DNA from 2 places in the Methylomonas sp. 2BW1-5-20 genome. Region 1 is predicted to be linked to the other one. Evidence: riboswitches for the same ligand, from Rfam matches in the RefSeq annotation. Region 1 holds a riboswitch; the other holds the start of a gene.
The links. A riboswitch is a leader RNA that binds a small molecule or an ion and turns the genes downstream of it on or off. The one in region 1 is predicted to bind cobalamin.
Positions count from the first base shown of each region.

Region 2: another riboswitch for cobalamin. It lies ahead of ACH50O_RS17095 (TonB-dependent receptor domain-containing protein); the one in region 1 lies ahead of ACH50O_RS12285 (TonB-dependent receptor).

Region 1 is NZ_CP184127.1:2,676,332-2,682,179, reverse strand. It holds gene ACH50O_RS12295 (DUF4465 domain-containing protein) at 1-328, opposite strand, end outside; gene ACH50O_RS12290 (VPLPA-CTERM sorting domain-containing protein) at 359-1,135, opposite strand; gene ACH50O_RS12285 (TonB-dependent receptor) at 1,132-3,288, opposite strand; cobalamin riboswitch at 3,602-3,820, opposite strand; gene ylqF (ribosome biogenesis GTPase YlqF) at 4,088-5,005, opposite strand; gene gap (type I glyceraldehyde-3-phosphate dehydrogenase) at 5,261-5,848, shown strand, end outside.
Region 2 is NZ_CP184127.1:3,687,322-3,693,169, forward strand. It holds gene ACH50O_RS17090 (hypothetical protein) at 1-146, opposite strand, end outside; gene ACH50O_RS17095 (TonB-dependent receptor domain-containing protein) at 167-2,005, opposite strand; cobalamin riboswitch at 2,126-2,347, opposite strand; gene fliW (flagellar assembly protein FliW) at 2,485-2,943, shown strand; gene panD (aspartate 1-decarboxylase) at 2,987-3,367, opposite strand; gene panC (pantoate--beta-alanine ligase) at 3,464-4,315, opposite strand; gene panB (3-methyl-2-oxobutanoate hydroxymethyltransferase) at 4,320-5,129, opposite strand; gene folK (2-amino-4-hydroxy-6-hydroxymethyldihydropteridine diphosphokinase) at 5,126-5,629, opposite strand; gene pcnB (polynucleotide adenylyltransferase PcnB) at 5,632-5,848, opposite strand, start outside.

The sequences.
Region 1 (5,848 bases):
TGCTGCCACTATGCGCTTGCCCGGTGTAGGCGCTATATTGATTTTCGAACCCCGGCGTGGTGTTGTCGGTCTGGTTGGAATAGGCCCAACCTGACCATGAGCTGACCCCGCCCCCCCAATCGGTCATTTGATTGGAGAATGTCGCTAGCCCTGAGTTAAAGCTACTGGCGTTCGGTTCGAACAAGGGGGCGGACGGGCTGGTCTCGCCCGCCCAATGACTGTTAGCCGCCAGGATTAAGTTGTCAAAATTGCTGGTAACGGCCGATTCAGCTGTACCGGATAATGTCAGCCCGATAACAGCGATGGGTAATATTAGGGTTTTCATCATTGCTTGTTCCTTTGGAAGTTAGAATACTATTTAAGGTCTTGCGGTGCGGCGGCGAATGCCGGCAAAACCCAGTAAGGCGCTGCCGAATAGCCACAGAGAGGCAGGTAATGGCACGGCAGCTACTTGGGCGTTAATGACGCCGATCGCATCAAGGTCGAAGCCCGCGCTGCCGGTGGTTTTATACGGGTCGTAAATTTTGTTACCCAAAGAATCGGTCTCGGTGCCGTTACCCAGCACATCAACAATACGAACATAACTAACGTTGTTTATATTCAGACCACTGATGCCGACCAATTCGGATAGATCGAAAGGGGTACCGTAGCCTTGACGGTATTTGCCGGCAAGGCCGTAAATATTGGTTGGATCAACAGCACCAAATGCACTAACTGCTGCCGGGGTGTAAGAATAATTGTTGAAGCGATAAAAATTAGTGCCGTCGGAAGACACTTCCACAAAGCCTAATTCCAGAAAGGTGTCGCTAAAAGAGTTTTCGAATACGGCAAAATCGTTGCCGGCGCCGTTGATGATTGGACGATCAAAGGTCAGCGTGATACTGCCGCCATTGCCTAGCGAAACAATATCGAAGGAATCGCCGACCGCTTGACCAATCGCCTTTTGCGGTGTTGCGAAGCTGGTAGTCAAATCGGTGCCCCGGATATAATTGGTCCAACCGCTGGCCCATTCCGTAAATAGCGGACTGTTTTTACTGATGGCTGTTGAGCCGTTTTGTCCGGCCGCCGGCGCAAAAGGTCCGGCATGGGCATTGGCCGCAAAAAGAAATGCGGATGCGGCGAGAAGTTTCTTCATGGTTTATCTCCTGTGGATGGGAAGGTGTATGTCAGTCCGACATAAGCTTGTCGTCCTGGCATGGGATAGAAGGCGCCGCCATAAGCGGACGTTTCATAAAAGCTGTTAAACAGATTGCTGATGCCGGCGAAAATCTCCGCCCCGCCGATTTGGTAGAACGCTTTCAGATCGACTTTTTGATAAGCCTTGAGTTTTGGTTCTTGAACGTCAGCCGAGAGATTGGCGCCGTTATTGCGGGCGCCGACATACTCCGCCGATACGCTCAAACTGAAACGGGATGTAGCATGCCAAAGCGCACCGACCTGGCCTTTCAGTGCCGGAACCAGCGGCATGCGCAACCCGCTACTTTGGAAGCGGGCATCGATATAACCGAAGTTACCTGACAAGGTCACGGCATCGGCAGGATGAAATCGCCCTGTCAATTCCAAGCCGTGCCTTAATGTGGCGTTTTCATAGTTTCTGTTGACGTTGCTGTCGAAATAAATCTCCTTGTCAGTTGCCATCCGAAACAAGGCCAGCGACACTTCGTTGCCGTCCTGACTGCGCAAGCGCATGCCGGTTTCCCAGTTATTGCCGTGTTGCGGCTGAATATCCGGCGCACTTAATACCAGTTCCTCCGGATTCGGATTACGGTAGCTGTGGTTATAGCTGCCATACCAGATCAAGCTATCGTTGATGTTCCAGGTCAAGCCCATATCGGTCGCAAAGCTGCGCCAATCATCGTGGCTGCGATTTAGATTCAGCCAGCGCGCATCACAGCCCAGTGGCTGGAAAGGAAAGACCGGCGCATAGCGGCAAACCAGATCGTATTTGTTCGCTTCGCGTTGCAGCGAGAAGGTGTCGCGCCGGTAACCGGCATTGAAAACCAGCGGAATCGGCAAGTACCAAGCGGTATTGATAAAACCACTCTGGTTATCGAATTCCGCCTGTTGGCGCATGCTTTGCGTGGGGATATTGTTGCCATTTTCGTGTCTGGCGACGGAACCGATACGGCGATAGTAGCCAAGCGTCCAATTTTGGCTGATTGGGCCGATATCCAGGTTAAATTGATGCCGCAGATCCAGCTCGCGATGATCGAAGGCATTGCGCCAGGGATTAACCGAACTCTGGTCCGGCGACCAATAATTGGTGGTTTCATAGGGATTATCCCGGTAACGGTAAGCCAATTTCAGCCGCGTCGTTCCTGCTTTGCCCCAATCCAGCGACCCGCCGACGTCGCCGGCGTAGTCGTGGGTTTTGCCGCCGCCATAAGGCGTGGATGCCTTGCGGCGCAGCGTTGCGTCATGGATGGCATTCAAGTCAACCGGGCCGGCCAAGCCGTACTCGTCGTCATGCATGCGGAAATTGGCTTGTAATTCGCTAGCCTGATTGAATTGATAGCTGGCTTTGGCGCTCAGCTGATTTTTGTCCAGAAATGTATTTTCCCGGTAGCCTTGCGTTTGGTAATGCGCGGCATTCAACGACGTGCGTATCGAATCGGTAGCCAACGCCGCATTGAGACGCGAATCGAAGGTATCGTAGCTGCCGTAGCTGTTATAGATTTCCGCTTTGGTTTTGCCCGCTTTGCGGGTAACGATATTGACCACACCGCCGGTCGCGCCATCGCCATAAAGCACCCCGCCACCGCCGCGAATGACTTCGATACGCTCTATTTGGCCCAAACTCAAGGTCGAAAAATCAGCGCCCGACAGGTCGGGCGCATTCAGTCTTACACCATCGACCAGTATCAAGACGTTGCTGGAAAAGCTATCGCCCATACCACGAATATCAATGCCGCCGTATTTGTCGTCACCGGTAAAGCTGCGCAGACTGATGTTGGCTTCGCGGGACAACAGATCGATCAACGAATTACTGGGCGCATTCAAAATCGCCTGATGGTCAATAACGGTGATGCTTTTAGGTTGTTGTAATACCGTGTCCGAGGTCCCGTAAACGGTCACTTCTGATAAGGGCTGAGGTTGATCTCTGATGGTGTCGCAAAGCGCCAGTTGGCTGATCGCTAACGCTGCGACCAGACAAATGCCGGCAGGCCAGCTCGACGCGTTACGGCGGGAGGCCTGGCTGACAAAACGCCGCTGAGCGCAAGCTGAAAACGTAGGCGATGGGTGGTCACGGGATAATATGCTCCCGTGGCGCAGTGCGCTGTTATTCACGATAATTGCCTGGTAAAGCTAGCAGCGGAGCAAAGGCAAAACCGACTGAACCGGTGTCGCGTTCGCTTGAAGTATCGAGGGGGGAAGTAGTTGAAGTTGGGTTAAACGACAAATAGCGTTACAGGCTATATAGCCAGCCGCACAAAACGCCAAGTAAGAAATGCGTGAATCTTCGGGGTAAGCCGAAGCGAGGGAAACCGTAAACATAAAATTCCTCAGCGCCCGCCGCGCATGGGTTAAAAACCGAGAGAGGAATTGGATGTACGAAAAAGGCAGAGACGGCTCCGACCGTTTCGTAAACAGCCCTCCGCTGTCTCGAACGATCTTCCAGGCCAGTCTCCGGGCTTATAAGCGGCTTATCGCCTGAGCCACGGCCTTCCCATGCACAAGTGCACAGTGGCATATTCGTGGCCCTTTAACTTATCTACCGTTGCGGGGGCAGCGCCGGCTTTTGCATTGAGTGCATCACCGGCTTCCTGTTTAAGCGCGGGCGAAAATATTCACCCGCGGCACCAGAAAGAGTGAAAAGATTATAGGGATATAAGGATTGCGAAACAATAAATAAATCCGAAGAATACGGGTTAAGGTTTTGGAATCAAGCATATAGCTGAACTGTCAGGCAGTTTTCAATTCAAGTGCGGTCATTCTCAACGGCAACTCAAGGACCCGCAATCGGCCGTTCAGGTCGAAACTGCGATCTGCCGTTTTCTAGTGTTCACCGGCTTTGAATCTGGAATATACAATCGGCAGCAGCGCTTAAATACCATCAGGTGACCGGGCGGCCTTGATTAGTCCCGGTTTAATCTTGTCGAGTCCCGCGCCGTTTTGCCGCTTTCTTGGCTTCTTTTTCTTCACGAATCGCCGTCAACTCTACTAGTTCCGCTTCTATCATCTCCGGCGTTTCCAAGGTGATCTGGCCCAGCGTACCGCTACGGAATTCGTTCAGCAGCAGTTTGGCGGCCTTGTCCAATTCGACCACGCCGCCACTGCGTAGGCAGCCGCGTTTGGCGCCGATGGCTTGCAGCAATGTCATCGCCTCGCCGGGTAGTTCCGCCAGCCGGTAACGGGTTTTTAGATTCTCCGGGTAGGCGGTGGTCAGGTATTCCAGGGCATATAGCGCAATGTCGTCGTGTTGAAAGGCGGTGTCCTTGATCGCGCCGGTCACCGCCAGCCGATAACCGCTGTGGCGGTTTTCCACGTTGGGCCAGAGTACGCCCGGCGTATCGGACAGTACGATGTTGTTGCCTAGATTGATGCGCTGCTGTTGTTTGGTGACAGCGGGTTCGTTGCCGGTTTTGGCGATGGTGCGGCCGGCCAGCACGTTAATAATCGTGGATTTTCCGACGTTGGGGATACCCATGATCATGGTGCGGATGACTTTGTTGGCGGCGGTTTTCTCCGGCAGCATCTTCGCGCACAAGTCGATAATCTGTTTGATTTTTTCCGGCTGCTGGGTGGTGACGGCCAGGGTTTTTACCGCCTGTTCCCGTTCCAGATAGGTTTGCCAGGCTTTAGTCAGTTCCGGGTCCGCCAGGTCGGTTTTGCTGAGTACGCGGATGGTAGGCTTGTCGCCGCGCAAAGCAGCCAGCATCGGATTTTGACTGCTGTAAGGAATCCGGGCGTCGAGAATTTCGATCAATAAATCGATGTCGGGCAAGGCGTATTTGATCTCCTTGCTGGCTTTGTGCATATGGCCGGGATACCATTGGATTTGCATGTTTTGCGTCTCTATATCGGGATATGGCTTGGTATTGTACCGTACTCGGACTTTGCTATTTTTTGCCGGCTAACTGCTTTGCGTGTTGCCTGGGCTTTCCGATGAGGTTTTTGCCGGGTTAATTAGGTATTGGTGGGCCTAAGCGCGCGGTGACGGTAGACGCTGCTTGCGGGTTTTTGCTACAATCCAGTCTATTTTTGGTGCTTTTGGCACACCTCGACGCAAGTCTTTCACACTCATCCCGGAGAAAACTCTATGGCAATTAAAGTTGCAATTAACGGTTATGGTCGTATCGGTCGCAATGTCATGCGCGCTTTGTACGAATCAGGTCGCACCAACGAGATCCAAGTTGTTGCTATCAACGATTTGGGCGATTCCAAAACCAACGCACACTTGACCAAATACGACACCGTACATGGTAAATTCCCGTTTGATGTGTCTGTCGATGGCGATTACATTGTGATCAACGGCGACAAAATTCGCGTATTTGCTGAAAGAGATCCTGCTAAATTGCCTTGGGCTGAATTGGGTATTGATGTTGTGCACGAGTGCACCGGTTTTTTCACCAGCAAAGCTAAAGCTTCCGCGCACATTACTGCCGGTGCCAAAAAAGTCATTATCTCCGCTCCGGGCGGTAATGATGTCGATGCAACGATCGTTTATGGTGTTAACCATCAAACCCTGAAAGCATCCGACACTGTTATTTCCAATGCTTCTTGCACCACCAACTGCTTGGCGCCTTTAGTTAAACCTTTGATGGACTCCATCGGTGTCGATCACGGTTTGATGACCACCATTCACTCATACACCAACGACCAAGTATTGACCGACGTGTATCATAGT
Region 2 (5,848 bases), 1.0 Mb from region 1:
AGCCACAGACCGGCGAAAAAAAACGCCGCCAGCGAAGCGTCCGGTAACGCAAACGGTGTGCCGAAATGGTGAAAACGGGTGGCGGCCATCAATGCCATCAGCGCCACGGCGCCGGGTTTGACGGAAAAAGAAGGTGTTGCTGACATTGTTTAATACTCCAAGAGAATCAGTTATTGAAATGAACCGAAAAAAAGAAATTTCGACCGGGGCTATTATAAGTATCGACGGTTTGATAATCCTTATCCAGCAGATTATTTAGCTTCGCGCTCAGTGTCCAGTTTTTTGTCAGGCGATAGGCGGCGCGAAGATCAACGGTGACAAAACCGGCGACCCGCGTACGCTCACCCAGCCAATCTTCTTCAAAACTATTGCCGCGCGCCAAGATATTGGCCCCAACATCGACGGTATCGAACGAATGGGATAAATCGTAGGTAACAATGGTGTCCGCGCGCCGCACCAGTCGCAAATTGCTCGTACGATCCCTGGGGCTTAAGTACTGCACGGCGATCTTGTTTCGCCAACCGAATATCTCCTTGTTGACATCGAATTCGAGACCATCAATTTGAGCTTTTTGAGTTTGCCGCGTTGTGGATATAAATGTATCCCGATCGGTCACCCAAGTAATCAAATTATCGATATTGGTATGGTAGGCGCGCGCTTCCCAGTTAGCCCAAGTTTGCCGGCCGCTCAGACCCACTTCGAAGGAGGTTGATTCCTCTGGCTTCAAACCAGGGTCGCCGTGACTTCCGAAACTATCGACATAATAAAGATCGTTTAATGTGGGTGCCTTGAAGGCGTTGCCAAAGCTGGCAAAGGCGCTGATCCCGCTGTCCCAGTTATAACGCCAACCGAAATTTCCGGTCACATAGTCACCAAAGGCCTGATTTTCGTCCCAACGCAGCGAAGCGTTGAGATGATGCCTATCAAATACTCGGCTGTGCAATTCGCCGAAAATGCCGAAATCGTATCGCTCGGTCCGCAGATATTGGGTGGTGCTTTCCACTTCGTCGAAGCGATAATCCGCGCCGAACACCCCTTTATGAGCATCGTTAAATTTTACGTCGTTTTGCCAGGTCACATTCCAACGGGTAGTGTCGAAGCGACTGTTATAAGTCGGATTACTGGCAAAGTTGTAACTATCGTCGCGACTTTGGCCCAGTCGCAAGAGCGAACGCCAACCGTCGGCAAGCTGCGCACTGCCGCTTACACCCACCACCTGATTATTGAATGCCGTTTTATTAAAAAGGCCATCGATTTCGGTCTGTCCTTCACTGCGTAGATAAAAGGCTTCCAATTCGGCAGCATTCGCGAAACGGTGGCCGGCTCGGGCATTCAGGCCGGTGTTGTAATATCCGTCTCTGTCCGGGTCACTATCTTGCTTGGCGTTGATACCCTGAGTATCGAGATGCGAAGCCGACAGGCTATACCAAGAATCGCCCCACTTGCCGCTGACCGCCCCGCTGGCTTGCGAGGTATCGTAAGAACCGGCACCAGCATCGAGCGAAAGGGAGGGCGTATCTTGCTGTTTGCCTTTGCGCGTGAAAATTTGAATGACACCACCCACGGCTTCCGAACCGTAAAGACTCGAATTGGGCCCGCGACTAATTTCTACTCGTTCGATTTGCTCGACCGGCATAATCTCAAACGGCGCAGTACCTAAGGTCACCGAGCCGGCTTTAATGCCATCGATCAGCACCAGCACATGATCGGAATTGGTACCGCGCATGAACACACTGGAAGTTTTTCCGAAACCGCCGTTTTGAGTCATGTCGATGCCGGTCGTTCGATTCAACAATTCCGGTAGCGTTCTGACTTGTAGTTGCTCAATGTCGGCTCGAGTATAAACCGTCGTGGCTGTTGCAAGCTCATTGCTCGGCGTATCGTTGCGCGTCGCAGTAACCGTCATTTCCGGCAAGCTAAAGGCTTGCTGATCTGATTGTGCCGCACTTGCCAAAGGCACGCCGGCGCCGGCTAAAATAAAGGGTGTAACCAAAAGCTTTTGCATGCTTTCCTCTGCGCCCGCCGCGCATCCGGGTGAAAAAGGACAGAGGAAAAAGCTGTAAACGAAAAAGGCGGAGGCAGGCTGGGCAAGGACTCTGACCATTCCGTCAACAGCCCTCCGCTGTCTCGAATGATCTTCCGGGCCAGTCTCCGGACTTATAAGCAGCTCGAGGCCTGAACTACGAACCTTCCCATGCAAAGCGCACAGTGGCAAAAACGCAGCTCTTTACTTATCTACCGTTGCGGGGGCAGCGTCGGCATGGGCGATTGAAAACAACCGCCGCACCGACTTCCTGTTTAAGTTTGGCCGAGAAACAGCGCAAACACCTGAAAGAAGGGCCGAGATTGTATGCAGGCGGGCGCTAAAAAGCAATAAAACATGGTTCGTTAAAAACAATCGGCATTGCAAATAGCCCTTTCCATGCTATACATTGGTGCATTGATTAATGCTGTTAACTTAGACTTCAACGAATGGGCGGGATTATGGAAATTCAATCGAAACTGTTAGGCAACCAAGAAATTAACCCGGAGACCATCATTATTTTTCCGCGCGGCTTACCAGGTTTCGAAGATCAAACCCGCTTTAAACTGTTTCATCAGGAAGGTAGTGAAATCGTCTACTGGCTGCAATCGGTCGATAACTCGGAACTCACCTTCTCCGTTGCCCATCCGTCGAACTTCAACATCAATTACAACTTTACGGTGACGGACGCCGAAGAAACGCTTCTGGAATTACAGAAAGGCGACGAATTGGTCATTTTAATTCTGCTGCATAAAGATAACGAACAAGATAACGGCAAACCGACCATTAAAGGCTCTATCAAATCGCCAATATTGATCAATGCCAACAAACGCATCGGTCTGCAAAAAGTACTGGTTGCGATCGAGCAAAGCATCACGCTGACAGAGAAAATCAGCGAAATAGACGTATCGGAAGCTTAATAATGCAAACACCCGCCGGCGCTAACGCCGGCGGGTGTTTTAGTCAGGCGGCCTGAACAGGAATGGAATGACTGGAATGGCTAATCGTATTGTTGCCGTCGAAATACACCAAAGTCGGCTTGTAGTTCTTCAGTTCCTTCTCATCTAGGCTAGCGAACGCACAGACTATAATCAAATCGCCAGGGCACGCCAACCGGGCAGCCGCACCGTTAATCGAAAACACGCCCGAACCTTCTTCGGCGCGAATCGCATAGGTAGTAAAGCGCTGACCATTGTTAATATTGTAAATATGGATTTGCTCGTATTCCCTAATCCCTGAAAAATCCAAAATCTTGCTATCAATAGCACACGATCCTTCGTAATCCAGCTCGGAATGCGTTACCCGCGCACGGTGTAACTTAGCTTTAAGCATGTTTATGTTCATGGTAAACAAGGTCGAATACTAGGGCCGGCGATTATGCCTGAAATTGACCCTGCTATCAAATTTAAGCATTATCTTTAACGAGCCAAAAATGCACAGTCAAATACGGGTTTTAGAAAAATAAAGGTTATCTATCAGCCGAGTGGCGCCAAGTTTGGCAGCCGCCAAAATCAGCAGATCCAAGTCGCCGGTTCCGGCGGGCAGCAAATCCGCGCTGCGGCAAATACTGAAATAATCGACAATAAAACCGGCTTGCTGCAGAATCTGCCATTGCTGCTGCGCCACTGCGCGATAATCGTCGTTCCCGGCAAAAATCGCATCGCGCGCGGCGCATAACGCTTGATAAAGCCTGGGCGCCTGCTGTCTTTGTTGCGGGGAAAGATACGCGTTGCGCGAACTCATCGCCAAACCGTCCGCTTCTCGAACCGTCGCCACGCCCTGAATCGTCACCGGAATATTCAGATCGGCAACCATTTGCCGAATCAGCGTCAGCTGTTGAAAATCCTTCTCTCCCAGCAGCAACACATCCGGCTGTACCATATTCAACAACTTGCAAACCACCAATGCCACACCGTCGAAATGGCCGGGCCGGCTGGCGCCGCAATGCAGGCTCGCCAAACTGCCGACCGCAATCTGTGTTTGCGAGGCCTGCGGATACATTTCCGTCACCTCGGGCAAGAACAACAAATCGGCGCCGCTTGCTATCAGTTTTTCCTGATCCTGCTGCTCGGTGCGCGGATAACTGGCAAAGTCTTCGTTCGGCCCAAATTGAGCGGGATTTACAAAAATACTGACCACCACTCTATTGGCCCGCTGCCTGGCCGTACTCACCAGCTTGATGTGACCGGCATGCAGATTACCCATGGTCGGCACAAAACCGACGCTTTGCCCGGCTTGCCGCCATTGCCGGATTACGTCTCTTAACGCGGCGACGCTGGTCACTGTCTGCATAGATTTAATAGCTGTGTTCGGGCGCTGGAAACTGCGCGGATTTAACCGCTTGATGATAGCGGCGCACCGCATCTTCTATACTCTCGGCGTCGACCATAAAGTCCTTGGAAAAGCGCGGCCGCTTGCCGGTACTGATATTCAACATGTCGTACAGCACCAATACTTGCCCGTCGCAATCGACGCCCGCGCCGATCCCGATTACCGGAATGCGCAGTCGCCGGCTGATTTCCGCGGCCAGACCGGCGGGTACGCATTCCAGCACCAACAAGCTTGCGCCGGCATTTTGGACTTTTTCCGCATCCTCGACAATTTGCCGAGCCTGCCGCTCCTCCCGCCCTTGCACCTTGTAGCCACCCAAACGATTCACCGATTGCGGCAACAGACCCAGATGCCCGCAGACCGGAATCCCCTGCTCAACCAAAAACTGAATGACTTCGACTTTGCCGCCTTCCAGCTTGACCATCTGCGCCGCCCCGTTCTGCATCAAGCGCGCGGCATTGCCTAAAGCTTGCACCGGCGTAGCATAGCTGGCAAACGGCAAATCGGTAACCACGAAGGCTCGCTTTCTGGCCATCGCCACGCTGCGGCTGTGATACACCATATCGTCCACCGTGACCGGCAAGGTACTGTCATGCCCCTGTACGACCATACCCAACGAATCGCCGATCAGCAACACATCGATACCGACTCTATCCAGCAATGCGCTAAAACTGGCGTCGTAAGCGGTCAGGCAGCTAATTTTCTCCCCGGCGCGCTTCATCGCGGCCAGCTCGTTAACGGTCAGAGCCTTTAAGGAATCGGCGTATAAAGTCATGAATTTAATTTCCGCAAACCGTCAGCCGGACACGCCGTCAACAACTGCGACAACAAGCCCAAGCCCGGCACCACCAAATCCGCGCCCGCCACATCCGCCAGCGGATAGAGAACAAACGCTCGCTTAGCAAGCTCCGGATGCGGCACGATCAAGTCCGGTTCATTGATAGCCTGCTGGCCGTAGAGCAACACATCCAGATCCAGCGTACGAGCGCCCCAACGCACCAGTCTTAGCCGGCCGTGCTGGTTCTCGATCTGTTGCAATTGCCTGAGTAAAGCCAGAGGCGCCAGCTCCGTGACCACCCGCATCACCGCATTAATGTAATCGGGCTGGTCTTGCGGACCGACCGGCAGACTGCGATACAGTGGCGAAAAACCGATTTCGGCCACCCCAGGCAAGGCCGCAATCGCTGCCCTGGCTTGATTAACCTGATCGACAGGGTTGTCGAGATTACTGCCCAGACCGATATAAGCCTCGACGCCGGACGGAACCGCAGCCATGATTAATTAGCGGCGGGTTTGGTGCGGGGACGATAACGGCCGGCTTTACGATTGCGCGGCTTGCCGTTGCCGGACTTGGGCGGCGCAGTCATTTTTTCGCGTAACGCGTCGTCGGCATCCTGGAAATTGGTCCACCATTCGACCAGCTCCGGATCGGCGCCGCCGGTTTCGCCGCGCAAGCGCAGAAAATCATACGCCGCTCTAAATTTAGGCTGCTCC